2 regions of the Pseudomonas sp. NY15435 genome follow, and region 1 is predicted to be linked to the other one. Evidence: predicted binding sites of a transcription regulator. Region 1 holds the regulator's gene; the other holds the start of a gene.
The links. The regulator FliA, encoded in region 1, starts transcription of late flagellar genes. The targets are predictions, from matches to a motif close to CTAAAGTTTNNNNNNNNNNNGCCGNTAA.
Positions count from the first base shown of each region.

Region 1 (10,040 bases):
ACCTACAGAGAAACGGCGCCGCGACGCGCGCGAGAAAGGGCAGCTACCCAGGTCCAAGGAGCTGAATACCCTCGCCGTGCTGCTGGCCGGCGCCGGAGCCCTGCTGATGTTCGGCGCGAGCCTGGCCGATGCGCTGATGCGCCTGATGCGCGGCAGCTTCGAGCTGGACCGCGCGACGGTGATGAACAGCGAGAGCATGCTCAACCTGCTGATTGCCGGTGGCAAGATCGGCGCCGATGCGGTCTGGCCGATCCTCGCGGTGCTGCTCGTCGCGGCGTTGGTCGGTCCGGTTGCGCTCGGTGGCTGGCTGTTCTCCGCCGAGGCGCTGGCGCCCAAGTTCAGCCGGCTCAACCCGCTGGCAGGCATCAAGCGCATGTTCTCGGTGCGCTCGGTGACTGAGTTGCTCAAGGCCCTGGCGAAGTTCGTACTGGTTCTGATCGTGGCGATCCTGGTGCTCAAGTCCGACCAGGACGACCTTCTGGGCATGGGGCGCGAGCCGCTCGAACAGGCCATGGTGCACAGCGCCAAGGTCGTGGGCTGGAGTGCCTTCTGGCTGGCCTGCAGCATCATCTTCATCGCCGCGGCGGACGTCCCCTTCCAGCTCTGGGACAACCGCAAGAAGCTGATGATGACCAAGCAGGAAGTGAAGGACGAGTACAAGGACTCCGAGGGCAAGCCGGAGGTCAAGGCCAAGGTCCGCCAGATGCAGCGCGAGATGGCCAACCGGCGGATGATGCAGGCCGTACCCCAGGCCGACGTGGTGATCACCAACCCGACGCACTTCGCCGTGGCCCTGCAATACGACGCGGAGAAGGGCGGGGCGCCGAAGTTGCTGGCCAAGGGCAACGACTTCATGGCGCTGAAGATCCGCGAGATCGCCCAGGAGCACAAGGTCACGGTGCTCGAGTCGCCGGCGCTGGCGCGGGCGGTGTACTACTCCACCGAACTCGACCACGAGATTCCCGCGGGCCTTTACCTCGCCGTGGCCCAGGTGCTGGCCTACGTCTATCAGCTCAAGCAGTACCGCGCCGGCAAGGGCAAGCGCCCGGGGCCGATGCCGGATCTGCCAATTCCGCCGGATTTACGCCGCGACGAGTGATTCCGGACCGCGTCTGCTGTATCTCGCCCTTCCGAGCGCAGTAGCATGGACGGTTCATGGCCGGGCAGCATGCTCCGGCTGCAAGGATCGCGAAGGGACACTTCGATGCTTCATGGATTCTCCGCCGGCTGGCGCTCGACGCTCTGGTTTCTGCTCTACCTGTTCTGCTCCCAGCACGTCTGGGCGGCGGCGGGTGCCGAAGGCGAAGTCCTGCTGCCGTTGGGCGAACGCGTGGTCGATGTCACCGGCACTCTCGACTCCTCCGCCAAGGCGCACCTGATCGACAAGCTCAAGGCCCTGGAAGACCGGCGCGGCGCACAGATTGCCGTGGTGATGCTACCCACGGTCGGCAAGATGGGCATCGAGGCCTTCGCCAACAAACTGTTCAACGTGTGGAAGCTCGGCCGCAAGGGCATCGACGATGGCGTGCTGGTGGTCGTAGCGAAGGACGACCATCTGATGCGCATCGAGGTCGGCTATGGCCTGGAAGGCGCGATCCCCGACGTGCTGGCCGGGCGCATCATCCGCGAGCGCATGGCGCCGGCTTTCCGCGAGGGCGATTACGCGGGTGGTATCGACGCGGCGGTGGATGCGCTGATCGGGCTGGTCGACGGCGATACGCTGCCTGAGCCAGCGTCCGAGCCGTTGCACATTCCGCTGGAAGCCTGGCTGCTGCTGGCGTCCTTCGTTGTTGGCGGCGTGGGCGGCGCGCTGCTGGCGGCGCGCCGTATCGGCTGGCGTGGCGCGCTGGTGATCTGTGCGGCAGTCGTCGCGCTGGTGACAGTGGTGGCGGGCGGCAATGACTGGCTGGCGACCGTGGCAACGACGCCGATCTGTCTGCTGGTCGGCGGTGCCACCTTCGGCGCGCTATGGACGGTGCGGGCGGCGTTCTACACCGTGCTCGGGCTGATCGCCTACTGCATCCTGCTCGGCTTCCTGACGCCGCGTTTCGGCGGCGTCCTGTGGGTCTACGCACTCGCCGCTCCCATCATGGCGCTGTTCGTATTGGGGCTCTGGTGGCTGCTGATCTCGATGATGCGCGATGCATGGCGCGGCGGGATCAAGGCCGGCAAGAGCCGCAAGGCGGTCAGCGCGCCGGGCAGTCGCAAAGGCTTCTACAAGCGCCTGGCGGTCCTCATCGGCCTGTACCTGCTGTTTGGTTTGGCTATCGGCGCGCCATCGGCTCCGCTGAACTGGCTGGTGGTGCTGCCCTTCATGGGGCTGCCGGGGATATGGGTGTTCGGCACCGGGCGGGGTGGCGCTGGAGGTCGCTCCGGCTCGGGCGGCGGTTCGTCCGGCGGCTCCTCCAGTGGCAGTTCCGGCGGCGGTTCCAGCGGTGGCGGGGGCGCGTCCGGCAGTTGGTGAGGGTGTGATTCGCGCTCCCTGCGGCGATTTTCAAGGAATGAAGGTATGAACATCTGGATTCGCTGTGCTCTGTTGCTCTCCATCCTGCTCGGTACGGCTGGCGCCCAGGCACAGGTGCCGACCGACGTCGCCCGTCCCGCGCAGGACGAGCTCGTTGCCGCGCCCGGCAAAGCGGAAGCTGGAGATGAGCTTCCCCTCGCCATCAAGGTGCCTGAGCTGCAAAGCCCCGTCACCGACCTCACCGGCACCCTCGATGACGACTGGATCGCTGCGATGACACAGCGGCTGATGGCGCTGCAGCAGCGCAAGGGGTCACAGATCGCCATTCTGATGCTGCCCAGCACCGGCGAGGACAGCATCGAGCAGTACGCCACCCGTGTCTTCGAGCAATGGCGCCTGGGGCGCCGGGGCGTGGACGACGGTGTGCTGGTGCTGGTGGCCAAGGATGATCGGACCATGCGCATCGAGGTCGGCTACGGCCTGGAAGGGGCGATTCCCGACGTGGTCGCCGGGCGCATCATCCGGGAAGAGATGGTTCCGGCGTTCCGCAATGGCGATTTCGCCGGCGGTATCGAGAAGGCGGTGGGAGTGCTGGAGCGCCTGATCGACGGCGAAACTCTCCCGGAAGAAAGTCGCGACTTCCATCTGACGACTGAGGGCTGGGCGCTGTTGATCGGCCTGGGTGTCGGCGCATTGGCGGGAGCTGCACTGCGCCGCCGCTGGCTTGGCGTGAAGATAGTCATCCCGGGCGCTGTGGGCGTGGCCATGGTGCTGGCGCTCGGTTGTGGCCTGCAGAGCGCTCCGGCGATGCTGTTCGCCTTGTCGTTCTGCCTGCTGATGGGTGGGGGCGTCGGCGCCTTGGCGGCGTCATCGGGCAAGGCGGCGATGATAGTGGGCGGTATCGTCCTTTACCTGACTGCTATTGCGCTAGGCGCGGCGCAGTTCGGTAGCGACGTGCCGCTCTTTGGCCTGGCGTTGCCCTTTGCCGCGGGTATCGGATTGGTGTTTCTGTGCCTGCCGTTCTTCCTCGCCTTCGGTGCCTGGAAGCGCAGTCGCGTAGAGTTCGCCGTCCGCCTGGCGTTTGCCATGGTGATCGCCGGATTCGTCATCCATACGGTAGGCGTCCTGCAGCGGCCCTGGGTGTTTCCCGACTCTCTGGTGCTGATTCCCATGCTGTATTTCCCCTTCCTGGTCGCCTTCATGACTGGCGGCAGTTCGAGGTCAGGGTCGGGGTCTTCGGGGGGAGGATCGTCCTCCGGTGGGGGCAGCAGCTATTCCGGCGGTGGTGGTTCCAGCGGCGGTGGCGGCGCTTCAGGAAGTTGGTGATCCGGCCGCTCTGAATCAGCTATTTCCAGCCCTTCGAGAAAGTTGGAACGCTTCCTGCAAAACCCTGTGCGGATGCCCGGTTGGGCGTCAAAAGTTTGATCCGGCGGCCACCTCGGCCGCCAACGCGCAGGGGAATCACGGGTGGATCGTACGCAACTGATCGGCACTGTTCGCAGCAATCTGGTAGGGCTCAGCCGGGGCAACCTCGGCGTGCCGCTGCTGCTGCTGGCGATGCTGGCGATGATGACCCTGCCCATCCCGCCGTTCCTGCTGGATGTGCTGTTCACCTTCAACATCGCGCTGTCCATCGTCGTCCTGCTGGTCAGCGTGTATGCCCTGCGCCCGCTGGATTTCGCCGTATTCCCGACCATCCTGCTGGTCGCCACCCTGTTGCGCCTGGCGCTGAACGTCGCGTCCACCCGCGTCGTGCTGCTGCACGGCCATGACGGCCACGCCGCCGCGGGCAAGGTGATCCAGGCCTTCGGTGAGGTGGTGATCGGCGGCAACTACGTCGTCGGTATCGTGGTCTTCGCGATCCTCATGATCATCAACTTCGTGGTGGTCACCAAGGGTGCCGGGCGTATCTCCGAGGTGAGCGCGCGTTTCACCCTCGACGCCATGCCCGGCAAGCAGATGGCCATCGATGCCGACCTCAACGCCGGCCTGATCGAGCAGGCGGAAGCCAAGAAGCGTCGCGCCGAAGTGGCCCAGGAAGCCGACTTCTATGGTTCCATGGACGGTGCCAGCAAGTTCGTCCGCGGTGACGCCGTCGCCGGCCTGCTGATTCTCTTCATCAACCTCATCGGTGGCGTGGCCATCGGCATGATCCAGCACTCGATGAGCTTCGGCGACGCCGGCAAGGTCTACGCCCTGCTGACCATCGGTGACGGTCTGGTGGCGCAGCTGCCGTCGCTGCTGCTGTCCACCGCCGCCGCGATCATGGTGACCCGCGTCTCCAGCTCCGAGGACATGGGCCAGCAGGTCAACCGCCAGATGTTCGCCTCGCCCAAGGCGCTAGCGATCTCCGCCGCCATCCTGATCGCCATGGGCCTGGTCCCGGGTATGCCGCACGTGTCCTTTGTCGGCTTGGGCGGCTTGGCTGCCGCTGGCGCCTACCTGATCTGGCACCGCCAGCGCCAGGCCAGCCAGAAGGCCGAGCAGGAAGCCCAGACCCAGCAGGAACTGCTGCCGGCGCAGCGTGCCGAGCAGACCAAGGAGCTGGGCTGGGACGACGTGACCCCGGTGGACATGGTCGGTCTGGAGGTGGGCTACCGCCTTATTCCGCTGGTGGACCGCAACCAGGGCGGCCAACTGCTGGCGCGGATCAAGGGCGTGCGCAAGAAGCTGTCCCAGGACCTGGGCTTCCTGATGCCGTCAGTGCATATCCGCGACAACCTCGACCTGCTGCCCAACGCCTACCGTTTGACGCTCATGGGCGTCAGTGTGGCGGAAGCCGAGATCTATCCGGACCGCGACCTGGCGATCAACCCCGGCCAGGTGTTCGGCACCCTCAATGGCATCGCTGGCAAGGACCCGGCCTTCGGCCTGGAAGCGGTGTGGATCGAGGCTTCGCAGCGCGACCAGGCGCAGTCCCTGGGCTACACCGTGGTGGATGCCAGTACCGTGGTTGCCACCCACCTGAACCAGGTGCTGCACAAGCATGCCCACGAGTTGCTCGGCCACGAGGAAGTCCAGCAACTGATGCAGCTGCTGGCCAAGACCTCGCCCAAGCTCGCCGAAGAGCTGGTGCCGGGGCTGATTTCCCTCTCGACCCTGCTCAAGGTGCTTCAGGCACTGCTGCAGGAACAGGTGCCGGTACGCGACATTCGTACCATCGCCGAAGCCATCGCCAACGTGGCAGCGAAGAGTCAAGATCCCGCCGCGATGGTGGCGGCGGTTCGCGTCGCGCTGTCCCGCGCAATCGTGCAAACCATTGTGGGACTAGAGCCGGAGCTGCCTGTGATCACTCTGGAACCCAGGTTGGAACAGATATTGCTCAACAGTCTTCAGAAGGCCGGACAGGGCTCCGAAGACGGCATGTTGCTGGAACCCGGAATGGCCGAAAAGCTGCAGCGCTCGATGGTTGAAGCGGCGCAGCGTCAGGAGATGCTTGGCAAGCCGGCGATTCTGCTGGTGGCAGGTCCCATCCGCGCGATGATGTCGCGATTCGCCCGGATGGCAGTTCCCACCATGAACGTGCTGGCCTACCAGGAAATCCCGGACAACAAACAAGTCACGATTGTTGCCACCGTTGGGCAGAATTGAGGTCCAAGACCATGCAGGTAAAACGCTTCTTCGCCGCTGATATGCGTCAGGCCATGAAACTGGTCCGTGACGAACTGGGCCCGGATGCCTCGATCATCGGCAATCGCCGTGTCGCCGGCGGCGTGGAGCTGACCGCGGCGCTGGATTACCAGGCCCCGGTGGCTGCCAGCAAGCCGAACCCGGCGCTGGAAGCCGAACTGCGCAAGACCCAGGCGAAGATCGCCCAGGCCAAGGCGGACCTGTCGGCCCCGGCCCGCGCAAGCGATGGTGTGCGCAAGGACCGTCAAATGTACGGCACCCAGGCGCCGCGTCGCAGCGCTGCCGAGACCCTCGCCGAAGCCATGGACGCTCCGGTCGCCCCGGCGCCCGCCGCTGCCGGCCAGCAGGCGCTGGAAGCCATGCGCTTCGAGCTCAACGGCCTGCGCGAACTGATTGAAGTGCAGCTGGGCTCGATTGCCTGGAACCAGTTGCAGAACCAGCGTCCGAAACAAGCCAACCTGTGGCGTCGCCTGCAACGCATGGGGCTGCCGGCCGATCTGTCGCGCAACCTGCTGGAGCGCGTGGCGTCCATCGCCGACCCGAAGCAGGCCTGGCGCATGCTGCTGGCGCACCTGGCGCGCTCGATCAATACCCCGGAAATCGACCTGCTGGAGCAGGGTGGCGTGATCGCCCTGGTCGGCCCGGCCGGCATGGGCAAGACCACCACCCTGGCCAAGCTGGCTGCCCGCTACGTGCTGAAATATGGCGCGCAGAGCATTGCCCTGGTGTCCATGGACAGCTTCCGCATCGGCGCCCAGGAGCAGATCAAGACTCTCGGCCGTATCCTCAATGTGCCGGTGACCCTGGTCGATCCGGGCCAGTCGCTGATCCAGGCCATGGCGCCGCTGGCGCGCAAGCGCCTGGTGCTGATCGACACCGCCGGCCTGCCGGCCAACGATCCGGCGCTGCGCATGCAGCTCGAAGCGCTGTCGTCGCTGAGCCTGAACGTGAAGAATTACCTCGTGCTGGCCGCGACCAGCCAGAGTCAGGTGCTCAAGTCCGCCTGGCAGAACTATCGTTCCTGTGGGCTGGCCGGGTGCATCCTGACCAAACTGGACGAAGCGGGAAGCCTCGGCGAAGCTCTGGCTCTGGCTATCAGCCAGCATCTCCCGGTAGCCTATCTGGCTGACGGGCCGAAGATCCCGGATGACCTGCATGTGGCACGCGCGCACCAGTTGGTGAGTCGTGCGGTGAGCCTGCAGTCGCCCGAAGAGCCCTGCGAAGACGCCATGGCGGACATGTTCGCCGGTCTTTACCAACAGCCGGTGCGTCGCGCCAGCTGAAGATTGTGAGCCCCGTGTGGGGCGTGGGGTGGCCGCTTGGGCCGCCCAAGCGATGCGGATGCTCTGTTAGACGATCCGCGAGCGCCGGAGGCGGTAGAGCACTGCAACCGGATTAGCCGAAACGCCAGAAGCGTGACGGTCGAACGACGAGACAAGGTATTGATATGGGTATGCATCCCGTTCAGGTAATCGCGGTCACTGGTGGCAAGGGTGGCGTAGGCAAGACCAACGTGTCAGTGAACCTGTCGCTGGCGCTGGCCGATCTCGGCCGCCGCGTCATGCTGCTGGACGCCGACCTGGGCCTGGCCAACGTTGACGTGCTGCTGGGCCTGTCGCCCAAGCGGACGCTGGCCGACGTGATCGAAGGCGAATGCGACCTGCGCGACGTGATCCTCCAGGGGCCCGGCGGCATCCGCATCGTCCCGGCGGCCTCGGGCACCCAGAGCATGGTGCACCTCACGCCGATGCAGCACGCCGGCCTGATCCAGGCCTTCAGTGATATCAGCGACAACATCGATGTGCTGGTGGTGGATACCGCTGCCGGCATCGGCGATTCGGTGGTGAGCTTCGTCCGTGCCGCCCAGGAAGTGCTGCTGGTCGTTTGTGATGAACCCACGTCCATCACCGATGCCTACGCTTTGATTAAACTGCTCAATCGCGACTACGGCATGACCCGATTCCGCGTGCTGGCGAACATGGCCCACAGCCCTCAGGAAGGTCGCAATCTGTTCGCCAAGCTGACCAAGGTCACCGACCGCTTCCTGGACGTGGCGCTGCAGTACGTCGGCGCCATTCCCTACGACGAGTCGGTGCGCAAGGCCGTGCAGAAGCAGCGTTCGGTGTATGAGGCGTTTCCGCGCAGCAAGGCTTCCCTGGCCTTCCGTGCAGTGGCGCAGAAGGTCGACAGCTGGCCGCTGCCGGCCAACCCACGAGGGCACCTGGAGTTCTTCGTCGAGCGCCTGGTGCAACATCCCACGGGTTCGGCCGTATGACCGCGGCCTCCGGAGCGCGTATGTACAGCAAGGCACAGGCGCACAACTCCCAGGAACTGCTGATCCAGAAACACGCCCCTCTGGTGAAGCGCATCGCCTACCACCTGCTCGGCCGCCTGCCGGCCAGCGTGCAGGTGGAGGACCTGATGCAGGCCGGCATGATCGGCCTGCTGGAGGCGGCGAAGAAATACGATCAGGGCAAGGGCGCGAGCTTCGAAACCTACGCCGGCATCCGCATCCGTGGCGCCATGCTCGATGAGGTGCGCAAGGGCGACTGGGCGCCGCGTTCGGTCCACCGCAACACCCGCATGGTCAGTGACGCCATCCGCGCCGTCGAGGCGCGCACCGGACGTGACGCTAAAGATCAGGAGGTTGCTGCCGAACTCAATATGAGCCTCGAAGATTATTACGGCATCCTCAGCGACACCCAGGGCAGCCGTCTGTATAGCTTCGATGACATGTTGCAGGACGGCGACCAGGGTAGCGGCTTTGCCGAAGACGCATCGCACCACGACAACGAGCCGTCCCACGGGCTGGAGGATGAGCGCTTCCAGGCGGCCCTGGCCGACGCCATCACCAAGCTGCCCGAGCGTGAGCGACTGGTGCTGGCCCTGTACTACGACGAGGAACTCAACCTCAAGGAGATCGGCGAAGTACTGGGCGTCAGCGAGTCCCGCGTCAGCCAGTTGCACAGCCAGTGCGCCGCGCGCCTGCGTTCGCGTCTGGCGGAGTGGCGCGCTCGCTGAGCATCGGGTAGTTTCGCGTCGACTGCTTCTGAGAGGCAGTGCTGAAGGGATTTTCCTTAGGCAAGTTATAGGCTTACGAATTTTTGGGTGACGTTCCTTTGACGCGCCCACAGCAAAGAGCGCACGGCGCTCAATGAATTGACGGCACGCCCGCCAGGGCGCGTTTGGTATCGATGGAGGCAGGTTTGGACAAGAACATGAAAATTCTCATCGTGGACGACTTTTCCACGATGAGGCGCATCATCAAGAACCTCCTGCGGGACCTGGGGTTCACCAACACCGCAGAGGCCGACGACGGCACCACTGCGCTGCCGATGCTGCACAGCGGCAACTTCGATTTCCTCGTTACCGACTGGAACATGCCCGGCATGACCGGCATCGACCTGCTCCGTGCAGTCCGCGCCGACGAGCGTCTGAAGCACCTGCCGGTGCTGATGGTCACCGCCGAAGCCAAGCGCGACCAGATCATCGAAGCGGCCCAGGCCGGGGTCAACGGCTATGTGGTCAAGCCTTTCACCGCTCAGGTGCTGAAAGAAAAGATCGAGAAGATTTTCGAGCGGGTCGGCAGCTGAGGCTGACCAAGAGGGCGTCATGGATTTCAACGAATCCGCGGGTGACTTCGAGTCGACCCTGAAAAAACACGCGCGCGAATTGGTCGACTGCCTCGAACGCGGCGAAGTCCAGACTGCCGTGCAGCTGATCTCCGAGCTCAACCAGGCGCGCGATCGCGGCCTTTACCAGGAAGTGGGCAAGCTCACCCGTGAGCTGCACAACGCCATCGTCAACTTCCAGATCGACCCCAGCTCGCCCCGCGCCCAGGAAGTCTCGCAGATCGCCGACGCCACTGACCGCCTGTCCTATGTGGTGACGATGACCGAGAAAGCGGCCAATCGCACCATGGACCTGGTGGAAGAGTGCACCCCGG
Region 1 covers NZ_JBLUQA010000003.1:184,652-194,691, reverse strand. Annotated here, with positions in the region: gene flhB (flagellar biosynthesis protein FlhB) at 1-1,099, shown strand, start outside; gene ACNFH5_RS08125 (TPM domain-containing protein) at 1,205-2,464, shown strand; gene ACNFH5_RS08120 (TPM domain-containing protein) at 2,510-3,790, shown strand; gene flhA (flagellar biosynthesis protein FlhA) at 3,932-6,055, shown strand; gene flhF (flagellar biosynthesis protein FlhF) at 6,067-7,377, shown strand; gene fleN (flagellar synthesis regulator FleN) at 7,542-8,369, shown strand; gene fliA (RNA polymerase sigma factor FliA) at 8,366-9,115, shown strand; gene ACNFH5_RS08095 (chemotaxis response regulator CheY) at 9,313-9,687, shown strand; gene ACNFH5_RS08090 (protein phosphatase CheZ) at 9,707-10,040, shown strand, end outside.

Region 2 (10,040 bases), on a different contig from region 1:
CCGCGAAGGGCAGTAGCGCGTCTTCGTCGAAGCGCTCCTTGCGTTTGCCGCCGTAAGCCCAGAGCAGTACGCCGACGAAGGCCACCATCACGATGACGGTGCCGAGGCCGCGAATGGTCCCGATATCCATGCTGTCACCGCTTGTTCTTGATGGAGGTGCCGAGGACCTGCAGGTACGCGACGACGGCGTCCATTTCGGTCTTCCCTTTGACTGCATCGCTGGCGCCAGCAATGTCGTCGTCCGTGTAGGGCACGCCCATGACACGCATCACTTCCAGTTTCTTCGCTGTGTCCTTGCCGTCGAGCTTGTTCTCGACCAGCCAGGGGTAGGCGGGCATCTTCGACTCCGGTACCACGTTGCGCGGGTTGTACAGGTGCGCGCGGTGCCAGTCGTCCGAGTAGCGGCCGCCGACGCGGGCTAGGTCCGGGCCGGTACGCTTGGAACCCCACAGGAACGGGTGGTCCCAGACGCTTTCGCCGGCGACGGAGTAGTGGCCGTAGCGCTCGGTCTCGGCGCGGAACGGACGGATCATCTGCGAGTGGCAGCCCACGCAGCCTTCGCGGATATAGACGTCGCGGCCTTCCAGTTGCAGGGCGGTGTAGGGCTTCATGCCTTCCACCGGGGTATTGGTCACGTCCTGGAAGAACAGCGGGACGATCTGGGTCAGACCGCCGATGCTCACGGCGACGGCCATGCACAGGGCCAGCAGGCCGACGTTTTTCTCAAGTACTTCGTGTTTCATGTCGGACTCCTCAGGCCATCTGCGCCGCGGCTTGCATTTCGGCCGGCTTGGCGGCCGCTACGGTGCGCCAGACGTTGTAGGCCATGACCAGCATGCCCAGCAGGAAGATGGCACCACCGATCATCCGCACGATGAAGCCGGGGTGGCCGGCGGCCAGGGCTTCGACGAAGGAGTAGGTGAGGGTGCCGTCGGAGTTCACTGCGCGCCACATCAGGCCCTGGGTGATGCCGTTGACCCACATGGAGGCGATGTAGAGCACGGTGCCGATGGTGGCCAGCCAGAAGTGGGTGTTGATCAGGCCCACGCTGTGCATCTGCTCGCGGCCGAAGACCTTCGGGATCATGTGGTACAGGGAGCCGATGGAAACCATGGCAACCCAGCCCAGGGCGCCAGCGTGTACGTGGCCGATGGTCCAGTCGGTGTAGTGGGAGAGGGCGTTGACGGTCTTGATGGCCATCATCGGGCCTTCGAAGGTGGACATGCCGTAGAAGGCCAGGGACACCACCAGGAAGCGCAGGATCGGGTCGGTGCGCAGCTTATGCCAGGCGCCGGAGAGGGTCATCATGCCGTTGATCATGCCACCCCAGCTCGGAGCCAGCAGGATCAGGGACATCACCATGCCCAGCGACTGCGCCCAGTCCGGCAGAGCGGTGTAGTGCAGGTGGTGCGGGCCGGCCCAGATGTAGACGGCGATCAGCGCCCAGAAGTGCACGATGGACAGGCGATAGGAGTAGACCGGACGCTCGGCCTGCTTCGGAACGAAGTAGTACATCATCCCCAGGAAGCCGGCAGTCAGGAAGAAGCCCACGGCGTTGTGGCCGTACCACCACTGGATCATGGCGTCAGTGGCGCCCGAGTACAGGGAGTAGGACTTGGTCAGGCTGACCGGGATTTCCAGGTTGTTGACCACGTGCAGGATCGCCACGGTCAGGATGAAGCCGCCGAAGAACCAGTTGCCCACATAGATGTGCTTGGTCTTGCGCTTCATCAGCGTGCCGAAGAAGACGATGGCGTAGGAAACCCAGACGATGGTGATCAGGATGTCGATCGGCCACTCCAGCTCGGCGTACTCCTTGGAGGAGGTGTAGCCCAGCGGCAGGGTGATGGCGGCACACAGGATCACCAGCTGCCAACCCCAGAAGGTGAAGGAAGCGAGCGGGCCAGCGAACAGGCGGGTCTGGCAGGTACGCTGCACCGAGTAGTAGCTGGTGGCGAACAGTGCGCAGCCGCCGAAGGCGAAGATCACCGCGTTGGTATGCAGCGGACGCAGGCGGCCGAAGCTCGTCCACGGTAAGCCGAGGTTAAGGTCCGGCCACACCAGTTGAGCGGCGATCAGGACACCGACGGCCATGCCGACGATCCCCCACACCACTGTCATAATGGCGAACTGGCGGACCACCTTATAGTTATAAGCGGTCTGATTGGTTGTGCTCATTTATGGGCTTCCATCCACGGTTATGGGCTATGCCCATCCCGGCAGGTTTTTTACGGCTTACGGCGTATGCCGCCCCTCCCCCTTGGGATAGGTACTAATTCGGAATTAGCGGAGTGAAGGATGGATAAAGGCACCTCTCGGAATATTGATTCGGATCAATTGGCGCCTGAGACCCCTGTCGCGGGCGCCTGCGGTCCTTTGTCGCTGCTGCGGAACCCGGCACATCGCGAACTGTCGGCAACGCTGGTTCTGGCGCACGGAGCGGGGGCGCCAATGGACAGTCCGTTCATGGATGACATCGCCGCACGCCTGGCTGAAAGAGGTATCTCGGTGGTGCGCTTCGAGTTCCCCTATATGGCTATGCGCCGCGAGGATGGAAAGCGGCGTCCGCCGAATCCCCAGAAGCAGTTGCTTGAGTGCTGGCGGCAGGTTTATGCGCAGGTTCGCGCCGAGGTGCCCGGCAAGCTGGCGATTGGCGGCAAATCCATGGGGGGACGCATGGCCAGCCTGCTGGCGGACGAGTTGGGTGCGGACGCGCTGGTCTGTCTCGGCTACCCGTTCTATGCAGCCGGCAAGCCGGAGAAGCCGCGTGTCGCCCACCTCGCCGAGTTGAAGACGGCGACCCTGATCGTCCAGGGCGAGCGCGATGCGCTGGGCGACCGATCGACGGTCCAGGGCTACTCGCTGTCGCCGGCGATCCAACTCCACTGGCTGGCAGCCGGCGACCATGACCTCAAGCCGCTTAAGGCCTCCGGACTGACCCACGAGCAGCATCTGGAGAACGCGGCCGCGAAAATCGAAGCGTTTCTATTGCCCTAATCGGTCCTTAAGGCAGGCCCTCCTATCCTCGCCGGCGTCGACTCCCAGCAGTCGACACCCCGCTTCCAGAGGACAGGCCGAAAGCTGCCATGAACCCCCAATACGCTGAACGCATTGCCACCCAACCCTACCGATTCTCCCCCGGCGCCGCGCACAGCCTGCTCTTGACTGGCGCCACCGGCTTCCTCGGCGGCTCCGTCGCTGCGCACCTGATCGCTGATGGTCACACGCCGGCGCTGCTATTCCTGGTCCGTGCCGAATCCCCCGCCCAGGGCCTGGAGCGGTTGCTCGACAACCTGCGCCTGCATTGCGTATCGGAGACGGCGCTGGAGAGCCTGCAGGAAAGCCAGATCCTCTGTGGTGACCTGCTCGACACCGCCTGGATGCAGGGCGAGCGTGCCCGCCTGATGCGCGTGGAGCAGGTGATCAACTGCGCTGCCGTCGCTTCCTTCTCGAAGAACCCGAGCATCTGGCCGGTAAACGTCGAAGGCACCTTCGCCTTCGCCAAGCTGCTCAGCCAGTCGCGCAACCTCAAGCGCTTCCTGCACGTGGGCACCGCGATGTGCTGCGGTCCGCAGCGCGAGTCACCGGTGCGCGAGTCCTGGGACTTCCCGGACAGCGACGAGCAACTGGTGGACTACACCGCCTCCAAGGCCGAAATCGAACGGCGGATGCGCGAAGAGTTGCCTGGCCTGCCACTGGTGGTGGCGCGCCCCTCCATCGTGGTCGGGCATCGCGAGCTGGGTTGCCGAGCCTCGAGGAGCATCTTCTGGGTGTTTCGCATGGGCTTTGCCCTGGAGAGTTTCACCTGTGGCCTGGACGAGCAGATCGACGTGATTCCGGTCGACTACTGCGCTGAAGCGCTGGTCGCTCTGGCGCTCAAGCCGACGCTGAACCACAGCCTCTATCACATCTCCGCTGGCCACGGTTCGGCATGCACCTTCGGCGAAATCGACCAGGCTTATGCCGACGCCCGTGGCGAAGCGCCGGTGGGCCAGCGTTATAGAAAGGTCAGTTCGGAGGATTTGCGCGAGCTGGCCGGCAGTTTCGAAAGCCGCATCGGCAAGGCCAACCCGCGCCTGGTGCTGCGTGCACTGCGCCTGTACAGCGGCTTTGCTGACCTCAACTACCTGTTCGACAACCAGCGCCTGCTGGACGAAGGCATTGCCGCACCGCCGCGCTTCACCGATTACGTGGACGTGTGTGTGCAGTCCTCGCGGGATGTGAGCATCCCGGCGCAAATGCAGTGGGATTTCAAGTAGCCGGCTGAGTGCTGCGGGTGGGTATGCGCTGTAGGAGCGAGCTTGCTCGCGAACAGCTCCGCGACGGGACCGGGTTCGCGAGCAAGTTCGCTCCTACAGTTGCCGCCGCGGGCGGCAATGGCCTCAGCGGTTGAACCGCTCCACCAGCGAATACTGGCGGTGCGCAGTCTGCGTCAGCTCCTCGCTGAGCAGGGCAGTGCGCTGCGCTTCGCCGGAGGTCTGGTCGGCGAGGTTGGCGATGGTGCTGATGTTGCGGTTGATCTCTTCGGCCACGGCGCTTTGTTCCTCCGCGGCGGCGGCGATCTGCGTGGTCATCTCGGTGATATTGGCCACCGCGTCACTGATACCGACCAGCGCGCTGTCCGCCTGCAGCACACGCTCCACGCCTTCGTCGGCCTGGCGGCGGCCGGAGTCCATGGCGCGCACCGCTTCGGTGGCGGTGTTCTGCAGATTGGCGATGAGTTGGTGGATCTGTCCGGTCGACTCGGCAGTGCGCTGAGCCAGCGAACGAACCTCGTCGGCGACCACGGCGAAGCCGCGACCCATTTCGCCAGCACGCGCGGCTTCGATAGCGGCATTGAGGGCCAGCAGGTTGGTCTGGTCGGCGATGCCCTTGATCACATCCACCACGCCGCCGATCTGCTCGCTGTCGCGTGCCAGTTGGCTGACCGCTTCACCGGTTTCGCCCACGGAGTTGGAAAGGCGCTGCATGGCCTCGCGGGTTTCGGCAGCGATCTGCCGGCCTTCGGTGGTCAGGTCGTTTGCCTGGCGAGTGGCATCGGCGGTGCGCTGCACGTTATCGGCCACTTCCTGGGTGGTGGCGGCCATCTGGTTGACGGCGGTCGCCACCTGCTCGGTTTCCTGGCGCTGTCGGTCCAGCCCGGCGGAGCTGTGGTGGGCCAGGGAGTCGGCTTCGCGGGCCTGCTCGGTGAGGGTTTCGGCGGTGTCCTGCAGACGGGTCAGACAGGTCTTCAGCCGGGCTTCCTGGCTCAGGATGGACATTTCCAGACGCGCCTGGGCACCACGGCTGTCGGTATACATCTGCGCGATCAGCGGGTCCGAGGTGGTCTGCTCGGCCAGGCGCAGCAGGCGCTTGAGGCCGCGCTGCTGCCAGCCGAGGCCGGCGAGCCCCAGCGGGATCGAGAGCAGGGCGGCCAGCAGGAAGCCCCAGTGGGAGTTCAGCCAGACGCCGATGAGGAAGCCGATCTGACCGATCAGGATGAACGGTAGCCAGTCCAGCAGTAACGGCAGCCAGCGGTCGCGAGCAGGGATTGCCGACTTGCCGGCATTGATCCGCGCGTACAGCGCTTCGGCGCGGCGTACCTGTTCGGCGCTGGGTTTCACCCGCACCGATTCGTAGCCGACGATCTCGTTGCGCTCGTAGATAGGCGTGACGTAGGCGCTGACCCAGTAGTGGTCGCCGTTCTTGCACCGGTTCTTGACGATGCCCATCCATGGCCGACCTTTCTTCAGAGTCGCCCACATGTGTGCGAATACGGCGGGTGGCACGTCCGGATGGCGCACCAGGTTGTGCGCCGCGCCGACCAGTTCCTCGCGGGAAAAACCGCTGATGGTGGTGAAGGCCTCGTTGGCGTAACTGATCACGCCGCGGGCGTCGGTGGTGGAAATCAGCCGCTGTTCGGCGGGGAAGGTGCGTTCACGCTGGGTGATCGGCTGGTTGTTGCGCATCAGGCTGGGATCTCGGAAAAGGCGAAATGGTACGTCTGTCCAGCTTATCGGCCGCCGGATCGAAAATTTGATGGCAATCACAGAAATAATGACAAAAGGGTGACGCCGGTAGGCTGACGATGGCCCATAGCCATGGGTCACTCGAAGTGCTTCGAAAGTGGAAGGCGGCGGCCCGTTGCAGGCCGCCGCGTTCATTCCAGCCGAGCTAGATCAGGCTGCGCAGCACGTAGTGCAGGATGCCGCCGGCCTTGAAGTATTCGACTTCGTTCTGGGTGTCGATACGGCAGAGCACCTCGAAGCTGTCCTGGCTGCCGTCCTCGCGCTTCACCGTGACCTTGAGGTTCATGTGCGGCTTCAGTTGGCCTGACAGACCGCTGATGCTCAGCACCTCCTTGCCGGTCAGTTTCAGCGCCTTGCGGTCCTGGCCGTCCTTGAACTGCAACGGCAGTACGCCCATGCCTACCAGGTTGGAGCGGTGGATACGCTCGAAGCTTTCGGCGATCACCGCTTTTACGCCCAGCAGGTTGGTGCCCTTGGCCGCCCAGTCGCGGGATGAACCGGTGCCATACTCCTTGCCGGCGACGATAACCAGCGGGGTGCCGTCCTTCTGGTAGCGCATGGCGGCGTCGTAGATAGCCAGCTTGTCGCCAGTGGGGACGTAGAGCGTGTTGCCGCCTTCCTCGCCACCGAGCATTTCGTTCTTGATACGGATATTGGCGAAGGTGCCGCGCATCATCACCTCATGGTTCCCACGGCGCGAGCCGTAGGAGTTGAAATCGGCGTAGGCCACGCCGTGTTCACTGAGGTAGCGCCCGGCCGGGCTGTCCTTCTTGATATTGCCGGCAGGGGAGATGTGGTCGGTGGTCACCGAATCGCCCAGCACCGCGAGAATACTGGCACCCTGGATATCCTCGACCTTCGGCGGCGCCTCGGCGATGTGTTCGAAGAACGGCGGATGCTGGATGTAGGTGGAGTCGCCCTGCCAAGTGTAGGTCTTGGCATCCGGCACCTGGATCGCGCGCCATTTCTCGTCGCCCTGGAAGACTTCGGCGTACTCCTTGTGGAACATCGCCGTGTCGACTTTCTGCACGGCGTCAGCGATTTCCTGCTGGGTCGGCCAGATATCCTTCAGATAGACCGGTTGCCCGTCCTTGCCGGTACCCAGCGGGTCCTTGGTCAGATCGGTACGCACGGTGCCGGCCAAGGCGTAGGCCACCACCAGCGGAGGCGAGGCCAACCAGTTGGTTTTCACCAGCGGGTGCACACGGCCCTCGAAGTTGCGGTTGCCCGAGAGCACCGAGGCGACGGTCAGATCTGCCTGCTGCACGGCCTTCTCAATGGGGTCGAGTAGCGGGCCGGAGTTACCGATGCAGGTGGTGCAGCCGTAGCCCACCAGGTCGAAGCCCAGCTCATCCAGATAGCGGGTCAGGCCGGCGGCGCGGAAGTAATCCGTCACGACCTTGGAGCCGGGAGCCAATGAGCTCTTCACCCAGGGCTTGCGCTGCAGGCCCTTCTCCAGCGCCTTCTTCGCCAGGAGGCCGGCGGCCATCATCACGCTGGGGTTGGAGGTGTTGGTGCAGGAGGTGATGGCGGCGATCACCACGGCGCCGTTCTTCAGCCGATAGGTGTGGCCGTCGTGCTGGTAGTCGGCCTCGCCGGTCTGGGCTGCTGCGCCCACGGCAGCGCCACCGCCCCCCTCGCTGAGCAGGCGGCCCTCCTCGGTGGAGGCGGGCTTGATCTGCAGGCCGAGGAAGTCATCGAAGGCCTGGCTGACTTGGCCGAGGGCGACACGGTCCTGCGGGCGCTTGGGCCCGGCGAGGCTGGCCTCGACGTCGCCCATGTCCAGTTGCAGGGAGTCGGTAAACACCGGCTCGTGGCCTTTTTCGCGCCACAGGCCCTGGGCCTTGCTGTAGGCCTCCACCAGCTTGACGGCGTCCTCTGGGCGGCCAGACAGGCGCAGGTAGCCCAGGGTGATGTCGTCTACCGGGAAGAAGCCGCAGGTGGCGCCGTATTCCGGGGCCATGTTGGCGATGGTGGCGCGGTCGGCCAGAGGCAGATCGGCGAGCCCATCGCCATAGAACTCGACGAATTTTCCGACGACGCCTTTCTTGCGCAGCATCTGGGTGACGGTCAACACCAGGTCGGTGGCGGTGATGCCTTCCTTCAGCTTGCCGGTGAGCTTGAAGCCGATCACCTCGGGAATCAGCATCGATACCGGCTGGCCGAGCATGGCCGCTTCCGCCTCGATGCCGCCCACGCCCCAGCCGAGCACGCCAAGGCCGTTGATCATGGTGGTGTGTGAGTCGGTGCCGACCAGGGTGTCGGGGAAGGCGTAGGTGCGGCCGTCCTCGTCCTTGGTCCAGACGGTGCGCCCCAGGTATTCCAGGTTGACCTGGTGGCAGATGCCGGTGCCCGGCGGCACCACGCGGAAGTTGTCGAAGGCGTTCTGACCCCAGCGCAGGAACGCGTAGCGCTCGCCGTTGCGCTCCATCTCGATCTCGACGTTCTGCGCGAAGGCTGACTGGCTGGCGAACTTGTCGACCATCACCGAGTGGTCGATGACCAGGTCGACCGGGGACAGCGGGTTGATCTTCTGCGGGTCGCCGCCGGCCTTGGCCATGGCGTCGCGCATGGCGGCCAGGTCGACCACCGCCGGTACGCCGGTGAAGTCCTGCATCAGCACGCGGGCGGGGCGGTACTGGATCTCGCGCTCGGAGCTGCGGGTCTTCAGCCAGTTGGCCAGGGCTTTGAGATCGTCGCCGGTGACGGTGTTGTCGTCCTCCCAGCGCAACAGGTTTTCCAGCAGGACTTTCAGGGACATGGGCAGCTTGCCCAGGTCTCCGAGACTCTTCGCCGCTTCAGGCAGGCTGTAGTAGTGATAGGTCTTGCCGGCGACCTCCAGGGTGCGCAGGCTGTTCAGGCTATCCACTGCGGGCATGACATTCTCCTCAGGCTTGGATTCTGCTCGTGATCGGCAGCGCGGCCGATTCGGCGGTGCACTGGCGATACTTGGCGAAGGAGGGCGCTAACGTCCTGATCCATCGCAGGTCTGATCCATTTGGACGGGCCGCGATCGGTGATCATCTTCGCCAGGCAGGGCAATCATCGGGCAGTCTTCTGGCGGGCTGGGCCAGACCACTCAAGCTAGACCGCCTGAAGGGGTATTGCCATCTGTTCTGGACCGTTTGTCCTGCGAGTGGGTTCAGATCAAATGACTCCGGCCATGGGATGATTCCTGCGAATCTGCATGAAACCTTCGCGGGCAGCCTCTATAGTGCGCGGCCAAGGAGACACCCCGATGAATACCCTCTTACTGCACTGCCGCCCGGGCTTCGAGAATGAGGTCTGTGCCGAGCTGTCCGAGCACGCCGCGCGCCTGGACATTCCCGGTTACGCGCGGGCCAAGCCAGCCACTGCCTACGCCGAATTCATCAGCATGGACGCCGACGGCGCCGACCGGCTGATGCGCCATCTGCGTTTCTCCGAGCTGATCTTCCCGCGCCAGTGGGCACGCGGGGCCGGTTTTACCGCGCTGCCGGAGCAGGACCGCATCGGTGCGATCCTCGAGGCCCTGGCCGGCTTTCCGCAGTGCGGCAGCCTCTGGCTGGAGGTGTTCGATACCAACGATGGCAAGGAACTCTCGACCTTCTGCCGCAAGTTCGAGAAGCCCCTGCGCGCCGCCCTGGTGAAGGCCGGCAAGCTGGTGGAAGACCCGAGCCTGCCGCGCCTGCTGCTGACCTTCCGTTCCGGCCGCGAGGCTTTCATCGGCCTGGCCGAGGCGCGCAACTGCGCCATGTGGCCCATGGGCATCCCGCGCCTGAAGTTCCCCCGCGAGGCGCCGAGCCGCTCGACGCTGAAGCTGGAAGAGGCCTGGCACCACTTCATTCCCCGCGCTGACTGGGACCGCCGCCTGGCGCCGGATATGCTCGCCGTGGACCTGGGCGCATCCCCCGGTGGTTGGACCTGGCAACTGGTGAACCGCGAGATGCGCGTGGTCGCTGTGGACAACGGGCCGATGGCGGAGAACCTGATGTACTCCGGGCTGGTCGAGCACCAGCGCGTTGACGGCTACGCCTTCCGCCCGCGCCAACG
Region 2 covers NZ_JBLUQA010000007.1:62,115-72,154, reverse strand. Annotated here, with positions in the region: gene ACNFH5_RS17970 (cbb3-type cytochrome oxidase subunit 3) at 1-130, opposite strand, end outside; gene ccoO (cytochrome-c oxidase, cbb3-type subunit II) at 135-743, opposite strand; gene ccoN (cytochrome-c oxidase, cbb3-type subunit I) at 754-2,178, opposite strand; gene ACNFH5_RS17955 (alpha/beta family hydrolase) at 2,299-2,997, shown strand; gene cprA (cationic peptide resistance protein CprA) at 3,087-4,259, shown strand; gene ACNFH5_RS17945 (methyl-accepting chemotaxis protein) at 4,383-5,948, opposite strand; gene acnA (aconitate hydratase AcnA) at 6,154-8,886, opposite strand; gene rlmM (23S rRNA (cytidine(2498)-2'-O)-methyltransferase RlmM) at 9,247-10,040, shown strand, end outside.
Region 2: a site for FliA is predicted at 5,993-6,020, ahead of ACNFH5_RS17945 (methyl-accepting chemotaxis protein). Genes of this name have one in related genera too.